3 regions of the Exiguobacterium sp. HSB13 genome follow, and region 3 is predicted to be linked to each of the others. Evidence: predicted binding sites of a transcription regulator. Region 3 holds the regulator's gene; each other region holds the start of a gene.

Region 1 (4,252 bases), on a different contig from region 3:
AATGTTGCCTTCTTCGATATCGAGGAGCAAGTCGATTAATTCCGCACAAAACTCAGGATACTGACGGAGTAACGCGTCTTCTCCCACTTCATTGACGAAGTCCGTCAACAAAGCAAGGACTTCTGGTACTAATGCGCGCGCTACCTTCATGTAGGCAATCGCAAAGCGCCACTTTCCAGAAATATAAAGTAGTTTTCCAACCAACAGATCACCCGGTTCAACTTCGATCTCAGAGAGATCGGTTTGATACGTCTGTTTCGACATTAAATCAACGACACCATCTGCCTCGACTTGAAACAGCGAAGGCATCGGGTCCGCCAACCCACGTAAGGCGCGATAAAGACTAGGTGATAGCTCTTCTTTCACCTGCTCGAGAAAACGACCGTGCGGTGTTTTTCCTTGATCATCCGTTTCATAGAAGATTGCCCAGTCAACGAACAAGTCCCGGAACAATTCAGCATCTTTTAAATACCAACGTCCTTCCGTCGCGATTTCTTCAATGAAAGCGACCCAGTCCGTACTGCGTGATGTCGCTGCTTCTTGATACATTTTTTTCAAGGCTGCATTCATTTCCGCTTCAGAAACCGTTGTCGGAAATGGAATTACTTTTCGATCGTTCTTCATTTCGATCGCCCTTTCCGGTGTGGAGTAGCCGGTCGCTTAATCGTCTGAGGAGCTGTAAATTCACGTTTCGGAATGACTTCTCCGCGGTAAATTTCCATTGGCTCCATCTCGACGCCCATTTGCTTCGCAAGTGTTTTTAAGTGTTTTAGGTCTTGATCCGTTACAAGAGCGAGTACCATACCGTTTGCATTACCACGTCCCGTCCGACCTGAACGGTGTACAAAGTCGTCAAGCGACTCCGGTAAATCGTAATGGACGACGTGTGTGACCGCTTCGATATCTAAACCACGCGCCGCAAGACCTGTCGTGACGAGTAATGGGAATTCTCCTTTTTTGTAAGAACGTAACGTCTCCATCCGCTCTCGCTTTCCTTTTTCAGCGTCTAAAATCCGGTATTTCAATGAGAATTTACTCAACTCTCCATTCAATGGACCAAGGAAAGAGCGGTTGTTGATGAATGTCAGCACTTTCGAACCTTGCATGTTCGCAAGACGACGTAACAGTTCCGGTTTCTGACGACGTGAAGTTTCCAAATAACCGAATGTCACTTGTGTGCTAACGGCACGCTCAACACGAATCGTCTCAGGATCATTCGCAAGCGTCCGTCCCCATTCCGCTGTCCGTTCCGGCAATGTCGCTGATACGAATGCTAGCTGTCGATCGCGTAATGCACTGTTTGCGATTCGCGTCGCCGAGTCACTCATGCCACTCTCATAGATTTGATCCGCTTCATCTAAGACGATCAATTTCACCTTATGCATTTTCAACTTCTTCGAATCAATCAACTCAACAAGGCGTCCAGGTGTACCAACGATGATTTGCGGTTTTTTCTTCAATCGTTCATATTGTCGTTTTAATTCAACTCCACCAATGAATGCACCGGATTTGATCCCACTTCCTTGAGCAAACAATTGAATGACTTGATGAATTTGCATGACGAGTTCCCGTGTTGGTGCCGTGATCACGACTTGCACGTGTGGTTCTTCTACTTCAATCTTTTCTAAAGCTGGAATGACATAGGCAAGCGTCTTCCCTGTACCTGTAGGCGCTTCAGCAAGGACATCTTTTCCTTCGCGCAACAATGGGATCGCTTGTTCTTGAACAGGCATCAACTCCGTAAAACGTGCCCGTTCCCATGCTTCCTGTAAAAATGGTTTTGTAAAGTTCATAACGATTTCTCCTACTCTCTTAATTCCATCATGCCGTTACGTATTCGACATGATCTCCTGATGCATCACGGTAACCCCGTAATGTCTGTGTATATTCATTTCCTGCATCGAGCAATCGAATGTGGAATCGGATCTCGCCTTCACCGGCTTCTTCTTCTAGAATCTCGAATCCTTGGATGACACGATCCTGTAATTCTGCAGCGAGTGCCGGATACTCCGAAAGACTCGCATACGTCGCTTTTACGTCGACGGGACGGCGAACAAGCGCAATCCAATACGATTCATCATAGCCGATAAAGTCTTCATAATCAAAATCGTCTTCAAACCGAATCCAGAATCCATCATCTTCGAATTCCGTGATCATTCCCGTTCGCGTCGAACCGTCCGATCCGATTTTCAGCGAGACCCAGTCTCCCGACTGATACTCTCCTTGTTGTGTTAATGATACATACTCCATTTGGCACACCTCCACGTTCTATATTCCCTTTTTCATTGTCAACGATACGTCTTAAAAATACAAGGCACCGTAGCGTGACATTCCTCACAGTTTCAACTGTTCTAGTGGATCTTTTTTAAATTAACTCATACAGTTTCCAAAAAACCTTGAATTAGCAACACCAAACTGTTTTTTTTGAACTATTTTCATATAGATACAGAAATAAAGAAAGCCCGTCATATCAACGTTTGTTCACTTGTTAAAACATTCACATGAACGTAAAGGGAATCAGCCCTTCCTTTTGTTACACTATTCACATAAGGAACTGATGATTAGCTCAATATTAAAGGAGTGGTATCCATGTTATTAGAAAAAACGAGTGCTTGGACGAACTTTACGTCTGGTGAATGGGTAAAGACGATCGATGTCGCAGACTTCATCCGACTCAACCGCACAGAATATACAGGAGATGATCACTTTTTAGTCGGTCCAACGCAAGCAACAGAACGGCTCTGGCAACAAATTCTACAGCTGACGAATGAAGAACGACAACGTGGTGGTGTGTTTGCCGTCGATGCTAAAACGCCATCAACGATCCTATCGCATGATGCAGGATATCTGAATCGCTCACTTGAAAAAATCGTAGGTTTACAGACAGACGAACCGTTTAAACGTTCGATTCATCCAAACGGTGGGATTCGGATGGTGAATGATGCCCTAGCTGCGTATGGCTTTGAAGCAGACGAGACCGTCACGAAAACCTTCAGCGAGTACCGGAAGACACATAACCAAGGGGTTTTCGATGCCTATACCCCTGAGATGCGCGCCGCACGTAAAGCCGGTATCATCACAGGATTACCTGATGCTTATGGTCGCGGACGGATCATTGGTGACTATCGTCGTGTTGCTTTGTACGGAACGGCACGCTTGATTGAAGAACGTAAGCGAGATTTAAAGGCGCGTGGCGGTTTCCTCTCTGAATCAATGATTCGTGATCGCGAAGAGATGAATGAACAGTTGCGCGCATTAACGGAATTGACCGAGCTTGGAACTCGTTATGGTTTTGACCTCTCTCGCCCTGCAGAAACAGCACAAGAAGCATTCCAGTGGGTCTATCTTGCTTATCTTGCTGCCATCAAGGAGCAAAACGGGGCAGCCATGTCACTCGGTCGAGTCTCGACGTTCCTTGATATTTATGTCGAACGTGATCTTGCGACTGGGCGCTTGACCGAAGAGACTGCACAAGAGCTCGTCGATCATTTCGTCATGAAGCTTCGGATCGTCAAATTCTTACGGACACCGGACTATAATGATCTCTTCTCGGGTGACCCGACGTGGGTAACGGAATCCATTGGTGGAATGAGTGAAGATGGGCGATCAAACGTCACGAAAAGTTCATTCCGCTTCTTACACACACTCTCGACACTCGGTCCGGCACCGGAACCGAATCTAACCGTCCTCTGGTCTACTCAGCTTCCACGCGGATTCAAGGAATTCTGTGCGAAGATGTCGATCGTATCGAGCTCGATTCAGTATGAAAACGATGATTTGATGTTGCCGGTTTATGGGGATGATTACGGTATCGCTTGCTGTGTCTCCGCCATGCGAATTGGGAAACAGATGCAGTTCTTCGGTGCGCGAGCAAACCTGGCAAAAGCATTACTCTATACAATCAATGGCGGAATGGACGAGAAGCTCAAAATTCAAGTCGCCCCCGCAAGTCCATTGATGCTTGATGAAGTACTCGATTACGAAACCGTCATGGCGGCTTATGATCGTCAACTCGATTGGCTCGCAGAACTGTACGTTAACACACTGAATGTCATCCATTACATGCATGATAAATACAGTTACGAACGGATTGAGATGGCGTTACACGATCCGGAAATCTTACGGACGATGGCATGCGGTATCGCTGGTTTATCGGTCGTCGCTGACAGTCTATCCGCCATCCGTTACGCAACAGTCCGTCCGATCCGAGATGCGGATGGGATTGCAGTTGATTTCAAGATCGAAGGCGAGT
Region 2 (4,252 bases), 2.0 Mb from region 3:
TGTTCGTCTCGCGCGACGTATGAACACTCGAATGATGGAACACGATTGTACCTGAAATCGTTTGACCGTCCATCTTGTGAATGAGACAGTTCTCACCTTCGATCGCTGTCCAAGCATATCCCCCTAGTTGTGATAAACGAAGTCGTCCTGTTGGTAAAATTTCTTTCACCATCGCTCCTAGCGTATCGACGTGTGCCGTCAGTAACCGCGTACGCGTTGAAGCACCAGGTAGTGTCGCTAAAATCGCTCCTTTCTCAAGCTTTCGATACGTGATTCCTTCTGCTACCAATCGTTTTTCTACATATGTAATAGCTTCTTTTGTCGAACCTGTTGGACTCGGAATCGAGACAAGCTCTTCAATCGTACGTATGACCTCTTTCATGTTCATTCGCTCCCTTTCAATCGGATTACGACGTGACATCCGCTTTGTTCTCATGATAACAAATATTCATTCTTTGCTGATACTGATATCCTACGGATACCATGCGAAAAAGCTGTAGCACTTTTTTTGCTACAGCTTCTTTCCACACCATCTGAAGAACTTAGACGTACTTTTTCATCCAAATATCATCACGGTATGTGCCGTCTTCTAATTTTACAGAGTCTGGATCTTCCGCATAAACCTCAAAACCGAGCGACTCATAGAGACTTTGCGCTGCTTCATTTCCCGATAACACGGCGAGGATGACTTGCTCGACATCTGGCAATTTTTTCGCCTCATCAATCAAAGCTTCCATTAAGGCACGTCCGGTGCCTCCACGATATTCAGGTGAAACATACACTGCCGAAATCATCGCTTTATGCGATTCGCGTGAAAGTTCATATGGTTTGACCTGACCAAACCCAAACAATGTATCACCGTCGAACATACCGAGCCAAACCTCATCGGAGTCGGGTTCTCCTTCAAGACCTTCTCGTACTTCACGGAGCGGGGTTTGCTGTTCATCGTCAAACGAATGACCGAACGCATCTGGATGATTTTTTAATCCCTCAAGGCGTAGATTCCAGTATTGTTCTGCATCCTCTTTAGTTAATTTTCGAAAAGTATACATGACTGTCGGTTCTCTCCTTTTTTGGGTTTCATGACGTACAATAAAATGACGTAAAAACGCTTCTATCTCTTAATTAACCTTTTTCTAGTAAAATAAAACCTAGATTTTTTCTCTTTTTACTTCACTTAAAAACAGTAGTGATTCATGCTTCACCTTTTCTTTTCATCAAAAAACTCAAGGGTGGACACTGTGATACAGGACCGCCACTTGAGTTTTTTTAGTTTTCTTTTTATAAGGTTTTCATCACGATTCGTACCATCAGCCTTGCAAGACGGGTTCAAGCGTCTGACGCAACACATCAGCAGAATGATGGAATTTCTTCAACTCTTCTTCCGTCAATGAGACTTCAATGATTTCACGCACACCTTGACGATTAATGATGGCGGGAACTCCAATGTGGATACCAGAAATTCCGTACTGCCCATCGACATGCGCACCGACCGTCAACAGACAGTTCTCATTTCCGAGGATGGCACGAACGATCCGAACAAGCCCAAGCCCAATCGCATAGTAGGTCGCCCCTTTGCGCTCGATGATATGATAAGCAGCATCTCGGACGTTGATGTAGATTTGATCGAGATCTGCTTGAGAATAGCGATCGTCTTCAGCAAGTAGTTCATCAATCGTTTTTCCATAAATGCGGCTGTTGCTCCAGGCAGCGAATTCCGTATCACCATGTTCGCCAAGAATATAGGCATGGGCATTTCGGGAATCAATGTGAAAGTATTCTCCGAGCATTTGACGCAGACGCGCTGTATCAAGCACCGTTCCTGATCCAAATACGCGGGATTTCGGAAGACCAGAATATTTCCAGGCAAGATGCGCCATGATGTCAACCGGATTAGATGCCACGACGATGATCCCATCAAAACCGGAATCCATGATTTGACGAATCATTTCTTTCATGATCAACGCATTCTTTGCAACGAGATCGAGTCTTGTCTCACCTGGTTTTTGTGGAGCGCCTGCCGTAATGACGACGACTTCCGCTTCACGGCAGTCCGCGTAGTCTCCAGCCCATATTCGCATCGGTGAAGAGCTAAATGGTGTTCCGTGGTTTAAGTCCATTGCCTCGCCCTCTGCTTTGGCTTTGTTGACATCAATGATGACAAGTTCTTCACAAAGTCCAGCTGTTGACATCTGATAGGCAAAGCTTGAACCAACTGCACCAGCTCCAATAAGGGCTACCCGTGTCACTTTCGCATGTAATTCCATATCGTTATGTCCACCCTTTCATTCGTCCTAAGAGTTTGTTAACTATCTCACAAGTAAATTGTAACATCTTTCACATTCTTTGTAACATGTGAAATTAATCACATTTGTCCATTTTGTGTCATTGATATCCTAACATAAGGAATTACACACTCACATACTTTCCAGTTACCAGAATCGAATGATGATAAACCCGATTCCACTTGCCAAACCACTTGTTAAGACATTGACAGCATCGTTCCCTAAAAATCGAATACCTGAAACGTAAGCTGTCGGTTGACCATGGTGCTCTCGCTTTTCGGTGTATTCCCCACAAACCGTACATCGATAAACGCGTTGTCCCACTGCTCCAAATAGTGTATCCAGTAGGCTCCCGAGTACACCGATGCTTGTTACGAGTAAGACGTGTTTTAAAGAAAGAGAAAATATCCAATGGGCTGCTATCGCGATGAACGCAGCTCCTGCAATTGTACCGATCGTTCCAATTAGCGACATCGCTCCACTCGTTCCTGCTGGTACCCGTCGTAACGTTTTGAGAGACCACGGATCACGTCTTGAGAGCGGTCCGATTTCGGATGCCCACGTATCCGCATTTGATGCTGCGATGACGAATAGAAATAACAAGAGATACGCAAAATCCATCGTCATGGCATACGCTAAGGCAGCAACGAACGCTACCCCTCCATTCGCAAGGACTTGCCATCCGTCACGCGCCCCGTCTTTCTCAACGATGGAGTCGACCGATTGTTTTCTGGATCGTCCGACCTTCGATAACAAGCTCGAGCTACCAAAGAAAAGCAAAAGTACTACTAATCCTTGCCAACCGAATCCGAATGAGACACCACTACCGACGAGCAGAGTCATGATCGCACCACTCGTCGTCAATAAACGAAAAGATCGTCCGGTCCAAGCAAGCAATAGACAAAACAAAATGGTGGCGCTCAACATCGGATGACCTCTAAGTCAGTGACGATCAGGTCCACTGGAATATCAAAGGCTTCCACTTCGAAATCCGGAAGAAGTTGTTCAGAAAAGGCAATCGATACTTTACATCCTGTATATGGCACGAGTGCACGATCGTAATAGCCTCCTCCCCATCCTAAACGATATCCGTCCCGTCGATAGGCGCGACCCGGAACGAGGCAAAGCTCTGCTTGATCAAGTGAAGCGCGACGTGCTGAGGCGGTCGGTTCTGCAATTCCCATCTGATTTGCTTGCAGTTGGTCTTCTGGTCCATGTACATAAAAGACCATCTTGTCTCCGACTACTTTTGGTATCAATACCGTCTTACCCTCTTGCCACGCTTGTTCAATCAGCATCCTTGTATCACATTCATTTCGAAAAGCTAATGTGATCGCGACACAAGTCGCTTGTTGCCACTCAGGTAACAACAAAACATGTTCGTGAATCAACCGTTCCTTCTCCGCACGGTTCTCCATCACATCTAGTCGTTCTTTAATCAGACGGCGTACTTCTTGTTTGTTCATGACTGTCTTCCTTTCCACAAAAAAAGCCATCACACGAAGTGACGGCTTCCATCTCAATTATTTCACTTCACGGTGAAGTGTGTGCTTACGGAGACGTGGGTTGTATTTCTTCAACTCAAGACGCTCTGGGTTGTTACGCTTGTTCTTTTTAGTGATATAAGTACGGTCACCAGTTTCAGTGCAAGCTAATGTGATTTTAACGCGCATGGGATTCCCTCCTATCTAGCTCTCGATGTATCAAGTGATTTTGCTTTACATAAGGTTAAGCATACTCAAGTATCGTACCAAGAAAGGAAAGGAATTGCAACTGTTCATCCGTTCTTTTTCGGATTCGTCACGTGTTGATATGGTTTTTCAAGGTTCTCTTCAAAACGCAACGGCTTCTTTTCGACGTGATACTCTTGTTCCACCCCGTGACGTGACTCTTCTCGTTCTAGATAAACGATCGCTGATTGGCGCAACGCGTCTCCTTCAAGTCGTTTTAAAGCAACGACTAGACCG
Region 3 (4,252 bases):
CGTTCGTTTTCCCCTTTTCTGTAAAACCATAGTAGTACTACTGATAAAACAGTTAAACGAAAATTCTGTATATTTAGTTTAATGAATTTAATGGAAATAAACAATTTATATCTGTCTATTTTTTTAATTTATTTGTTTTTCATGACATTTTATATTTTTAAGGAATTTAACTGGGAGTAAAATAAAAACTCCTCGACGCCTCGAGGAGTTGGATATTTGGTATTGGTGGAGACTATCGGGATCGAACCGACGACCTTTTGGCTGCCAGCCAAACGCTCTCCCAGCTGAGCTAAGCCCCCATGAATTATCTTTAGTATACGCATCACTAACTGCTTTATCAATATAAAAAGAACGCTTTCACAAAAAAGAATCCCTTCCAAAAATCGTCGGAAGGAATTCACGATTCATTTATTCAATTCACGCATCAAATCCGCCTGTCGTTCAAGCTCTGCCTGTTGCTCGAGGATCAAGACCTTTTTGTACGTCCGCGCAGAAATCAAGATACTGATCTCATAGAGAACGAACAATGGAACCGAGATCATCAAGTGTGACGTCACGTCCGGCGGTGCGATCAATGCCGCAACGACGAACAGCGCAAAGTACGCATATTTCCGATTCTTTCGCATGAAATATGGCGTCACGAGACCAAGACGTGTCAGGAACATCGTCACGACCGGCAATTGGAACAGAAGACCAAACGGCATCGTCAAGCGGATTAAGAAACTGAAGTAGTTCTCGACTCCAATGACTTGTTCGATTCCGAGCTCTTTCCCGAGATCCGTTGAGACTTCAAGCAAGAAGGGAAGCAACCAGAAATACGAGAAGGCTACGCCAGCCAAAAATAGAAAGAAGATGACCGGAATATACGTCAATGTCGCTTTTTGCTCCTTGTCATAAAGTCCTGGTCGAACGAATGCCCAGAGTTGATACATCCAGAACGGTGACGCTAAAATCAGCGCAATGATGAACGCAAGATTCAAATACAACATTAAAGGATCGGCGACGTTGAAGGCATTCAAACCGATGCCGAGCTCTTTTAAGTCCGCTTGCAAGAAGCGAACGAGCGGTCGGACGAGCGGAAATGCGACAGCGAACAGGACGACGACGATGATAAGCGACCAGACGATCCGCTTGCGCAGTTCGTCAAGGTGCGACGTCATGCTTTGCTCTTGATCAACCGTCATGATTCAATCACTTCTCTTTCGGTTCGTCCTTTTTATCGTCGTCCATGATGCCGTTCGTGGCATTCTTGAACTCTTTCAATGTCTGACCCGCAGCGCGTCCGAATTCTGGTAACTTCTTCGGTCCGAAGATGATCAACGCGACGACCGCGATTAATCCAATGCTCGCTGGTCCGATACCTAGTGTGAGCGGGATAAGGTTTTCCATTATGATTTCACTCCTTCAGCTGATTGCGAATAATGCTTCATGAAATAAACTAACGACTGCAACTCGATCGATAAATCGATGTGATGGACCCGGACGCTCGCTGGCACGTTCAACCGCGCTGGCGTAAAGTTCAGGATGCCTGTCACACCATACTCGACTAACTCATCCGCTACTGACTGTGCGAACTGCGATGGAACCGTCAAGATGGCAACATCGACCTGATTCGCTTCGATTTGTTCTTTCATGTCCGAAACATGATAGATTGGAACGTCATGCGTCGTTGTTCCGACCTTCTCTTCGTCCGCATCAAACGCAACGACTATCCGAGTACTATTATTCTTTAAAAAGTTATAATTTGCAAACGCTGTTCCGAGATGACCGACCCCGATTAAGGCAACATTCGTCACCTCATCTTGATTCAAGGTTTTGCGGAAAAACGTTAAGAGATGTTGAACGTTATATCCATACCCCTTCTTCCCTAATGCCCCAAAGTAGGAAAAATCGCGACGAATCGTTGCTGAATCAACCTTCACCGCCTCGCTTAACTCAGCAGAAGAGACGCGGAGCTTGCCTGAATTGTATAAACTTTGGATGAAGCGATAATATAGCGGCAACCGTTTTGCTGTCGCTTGTGGAATTTTTGTGTCTGGTCCATTCATCCTGCAGTTCCCCCTTCGGCCACATCCATCGTGGCACCCAAATCTTTGCAAAAAGCTTTCTACTCTCCTTGATTGTAAACCACTTCACATAGAGTCACAAATAATATATTCCGCAGGACCTCGCGCTTTTGTTCGTGATAGACTAAAGGGTGGAAGGATGGATGGAAATGATACTCTTACAAGTCAATCAACTCTCGAAATCATTCGGCGTCGAGCCGATTTTAGAAAATATCAAACTGGAAGTACAAGAGCGGGATCGGATTGCGCTCGTCGGACGAAACGGTGCCGGTAAATCGACCTTGCTCAAAATCATCGCTGGTGAACTCAGTCATGACTCGGGCGACATCATGAAAGGCAAGGATGTCAAAATCGGTTATCTTGCACAAGACAGTGGTCTCGAATCGAATGAGACGATCTGGAACGAGATGCTGACCGTCTTTGAACATCTACAGGAACAAGAACGGACACTGCGCCGGATGGAAATCGAAATGGGCATGGAGCATATCTTGAACGACCCGGTCGCTTACGATCGTCTCTTGAAGACATACGATCAAGCACAACACGACTTCTCAGAAGCCGGTGGTTATCAGTTCGAAGCGAATATCCGCTCCGTCCTGCACGGCATGCGCTTTTATCCGGATGATTACTCGCGCCGGATTCAGACATTATCCGGTGGTCAACGGACACGACTCGCCTTAGCGAAGATGCTTCTGCAAGCACCAGAGCTCCTCATTCTTGATGAGCCGACCAACCACCTTGATATCGATACACTCGCTTGGCTCGAAAGTTACCTCGGCGGTTATCGTGGCGCCGTCCTGATCGTCTCACACGACCGGTACTTCCTCGACCAAGTCGTCAATGTCGTCTATGAGCTGTCGCGCAATGTCTGTCGTAAGTTCACCGGGAACTACACGAAGTACTTGGAACAAAAAGCGGCCTTGTACGATCAAGAAATGAAACAGTTCGAACAGCAACAAGAAGAAATCGCGAAGATGCAGGACTTCATTCAACGCAACATCGCCCGGGCGACGACGACAAAACGTGCCCAAAGTGTCCGGAAACGGCTCGAGAAGGTCGACCGACTCGACCGACCAGATGGGGATGAACGTAGCACGGTCCTGTCCTTCCCGATTGAAAAACAGAGCGGGAACGATGTTCTTCAAGTCAATCAACTGGCGATTGGTTACGAAGAAGCTGTCTCAAAAGACATCACGTTCCGCTTGCAACGCGGTGAATCACTGGCACTCGTCGGACCAAACGGAATCGGAAAGTCGACGCTCTTGAAAGTTCTCGTCGGTCGCTTACGCCCCCTATTCGGTGATTTCCGATTCGGAACCGGCGTCTCGATCGGATATTACGATCAAGAGCAGGCGGAACTCAATGACCGGAACCGTGTCATCGATGAGATTTGGAACGAATGGCCATTGATGCGTGAACAAGAAGTCCGTTCTGTCCTCGGACAATTCTTGTTTAGCGGCGACGATGTCTTCAAAATTGTCCATGAGTTATCCGGTGGCGAACGCGGACGTCTCGCACTCGCAAAACTGAAACTACGGAAGACGAACGTCCTCGTCCTCGATGAGCCGACGAACCACTTGGATTTGGATTCGAAGATGGTCCTTGAAAACGCCCTCGTCGACTACGAAGGAACGCTGTTATTCGTCTCTCACGACCGTTACTTCATAGACCGGATCGCGACACGCGTCATTGAGATGAGTGAAGCGGGTGTGACGGAATACCTCGGTGATTATTCGTACTACACGGAGAAGAAGGCGGAGCAAGAAGAGATTGCTCGTCTTGAAGCGGAGGAAGCAAAAGCCGCAAAGGTCACGGCGTCGAAGACGATCGATAAAGAAGCACAGAAAGAAGAACGCAAGCGCCGTCAGCAAATCGAACAGCTTGAACAAGATATCGAACGGCTCGAACAGCGTTCGGCGGAAATTGAACAATTACTCTGTGAACCAGAAGTCTTCAATGATATTCCGAAAGCAACGGCTCTTTCAGCAGAACGTGATCAAATTGATGTTGATCTACTCGAATTGATGGAACGATGGGAGAACCAACACTGATGCGGACGAAAAGCTTTTTCATCAACTTGATTCAAGGACTGCTATCCGGCATTCTTTATTTCGTACCGATGTATGCGGACTACGTGTCCACCTTCATCCGACCGGATGCTTTTAATGCTGCGCTTCCTTTGTTTC

Evidence for each region. The regulator Rex, encoded in region 3, represses fermentation and respiration genes when NADH is low (regulators of the CRP and FNR family bind a similar motif). The targets are predictions, from matches to a motif close to TTGTGAAATATTTCACAA.
Region 1: the regulator Rex is predicted to act here: its motif matches at 2,486-2,503, upstream of pflB (formate C-acetyltransferase).
Region 2: the regulator Rex is predicted to act here: its motif matches at 2,354-2,371, upstream of ACZGCQ_RS01105 (L-lactate dehydrogenase).

Annotation. Positions count from the first base shown of each region.
Region 1 is NZ_JBUZOM010000004.1:166,258-170,509, reverse strand. Features, by position in the region: gene ACZGCQ_RS15690 (hypothetical protein) at 1-624, opposite strand, end outside; gene ACZGCQ_RS15685 (DEAD/DEAH box helicase) at 621-1,793, opposite strand; gene ACZGCQ_RS15680 (hypothetical protein) at 1,822-2,250, opposite strand; gene pflB (formate C-acetyltransferase) at 2,590-4,252, shown strand, end outside.
Region 2 is NZ_JBUZOM010000001.1:215,443-219,694, reverse strand. Features, by position in the region: gene ACZGCQ_RS01115 (M42 family metallopeptidase) at 1-382, opposite strand, end outside; gene ACZGCQ_RS01110 (N-acetyltransferase family protein) at 543-1,052, opposite strand; gene ACZGCQ_RS01105 (L-lactate dehydrogenase) at 1,311-2,267, opposite strand; gene ACZGCQ_RS01100 (DUF92 domain-containing protein) at 2,433-3,212, opposite strand; gene ACZGCQ_RS01095 (5-formyltetrahydrofolate cyclo-ligase) at 3,206-3,751, opposite strand; gene rpmG (50S ribosomal protein L33) at 3,809-3,958, opposite strand; gene ACZGCQ_RS01085 (1,4-alpha-glucan branching protein domain-containing protein) at 4,063-4,252, opposite strand, start outside.
Region 3 is NZ_JBUZOM010000001.1:2,239,923-2,244,174, forward strand. Features, by position in the region: tRNA gene ACZGCQ_RS11670 (tRNA-Ala) at 224-299, opposite strand; gene tatC (twin-arginine translocase subunit TatC) at 405-1,184, opposite strand; gene ACZGCQ_RS11680 (twin-arginine translocase TatA/TatE family subunit) at 1,192-1,389, opposite strand; gene ACZGCQ_RS11685 (redox-sensing transcriptional repressor Rex) at 1,389-2,048, opposite strand; gene ACZGCQ_RS11690 (ATP-binding cassette domain-containing protein) at 2,216-4,117, shown strand; gene ACZGCQ_RS11695 (hypothetical protein) at 4,099-4,252, shown strand, end outside.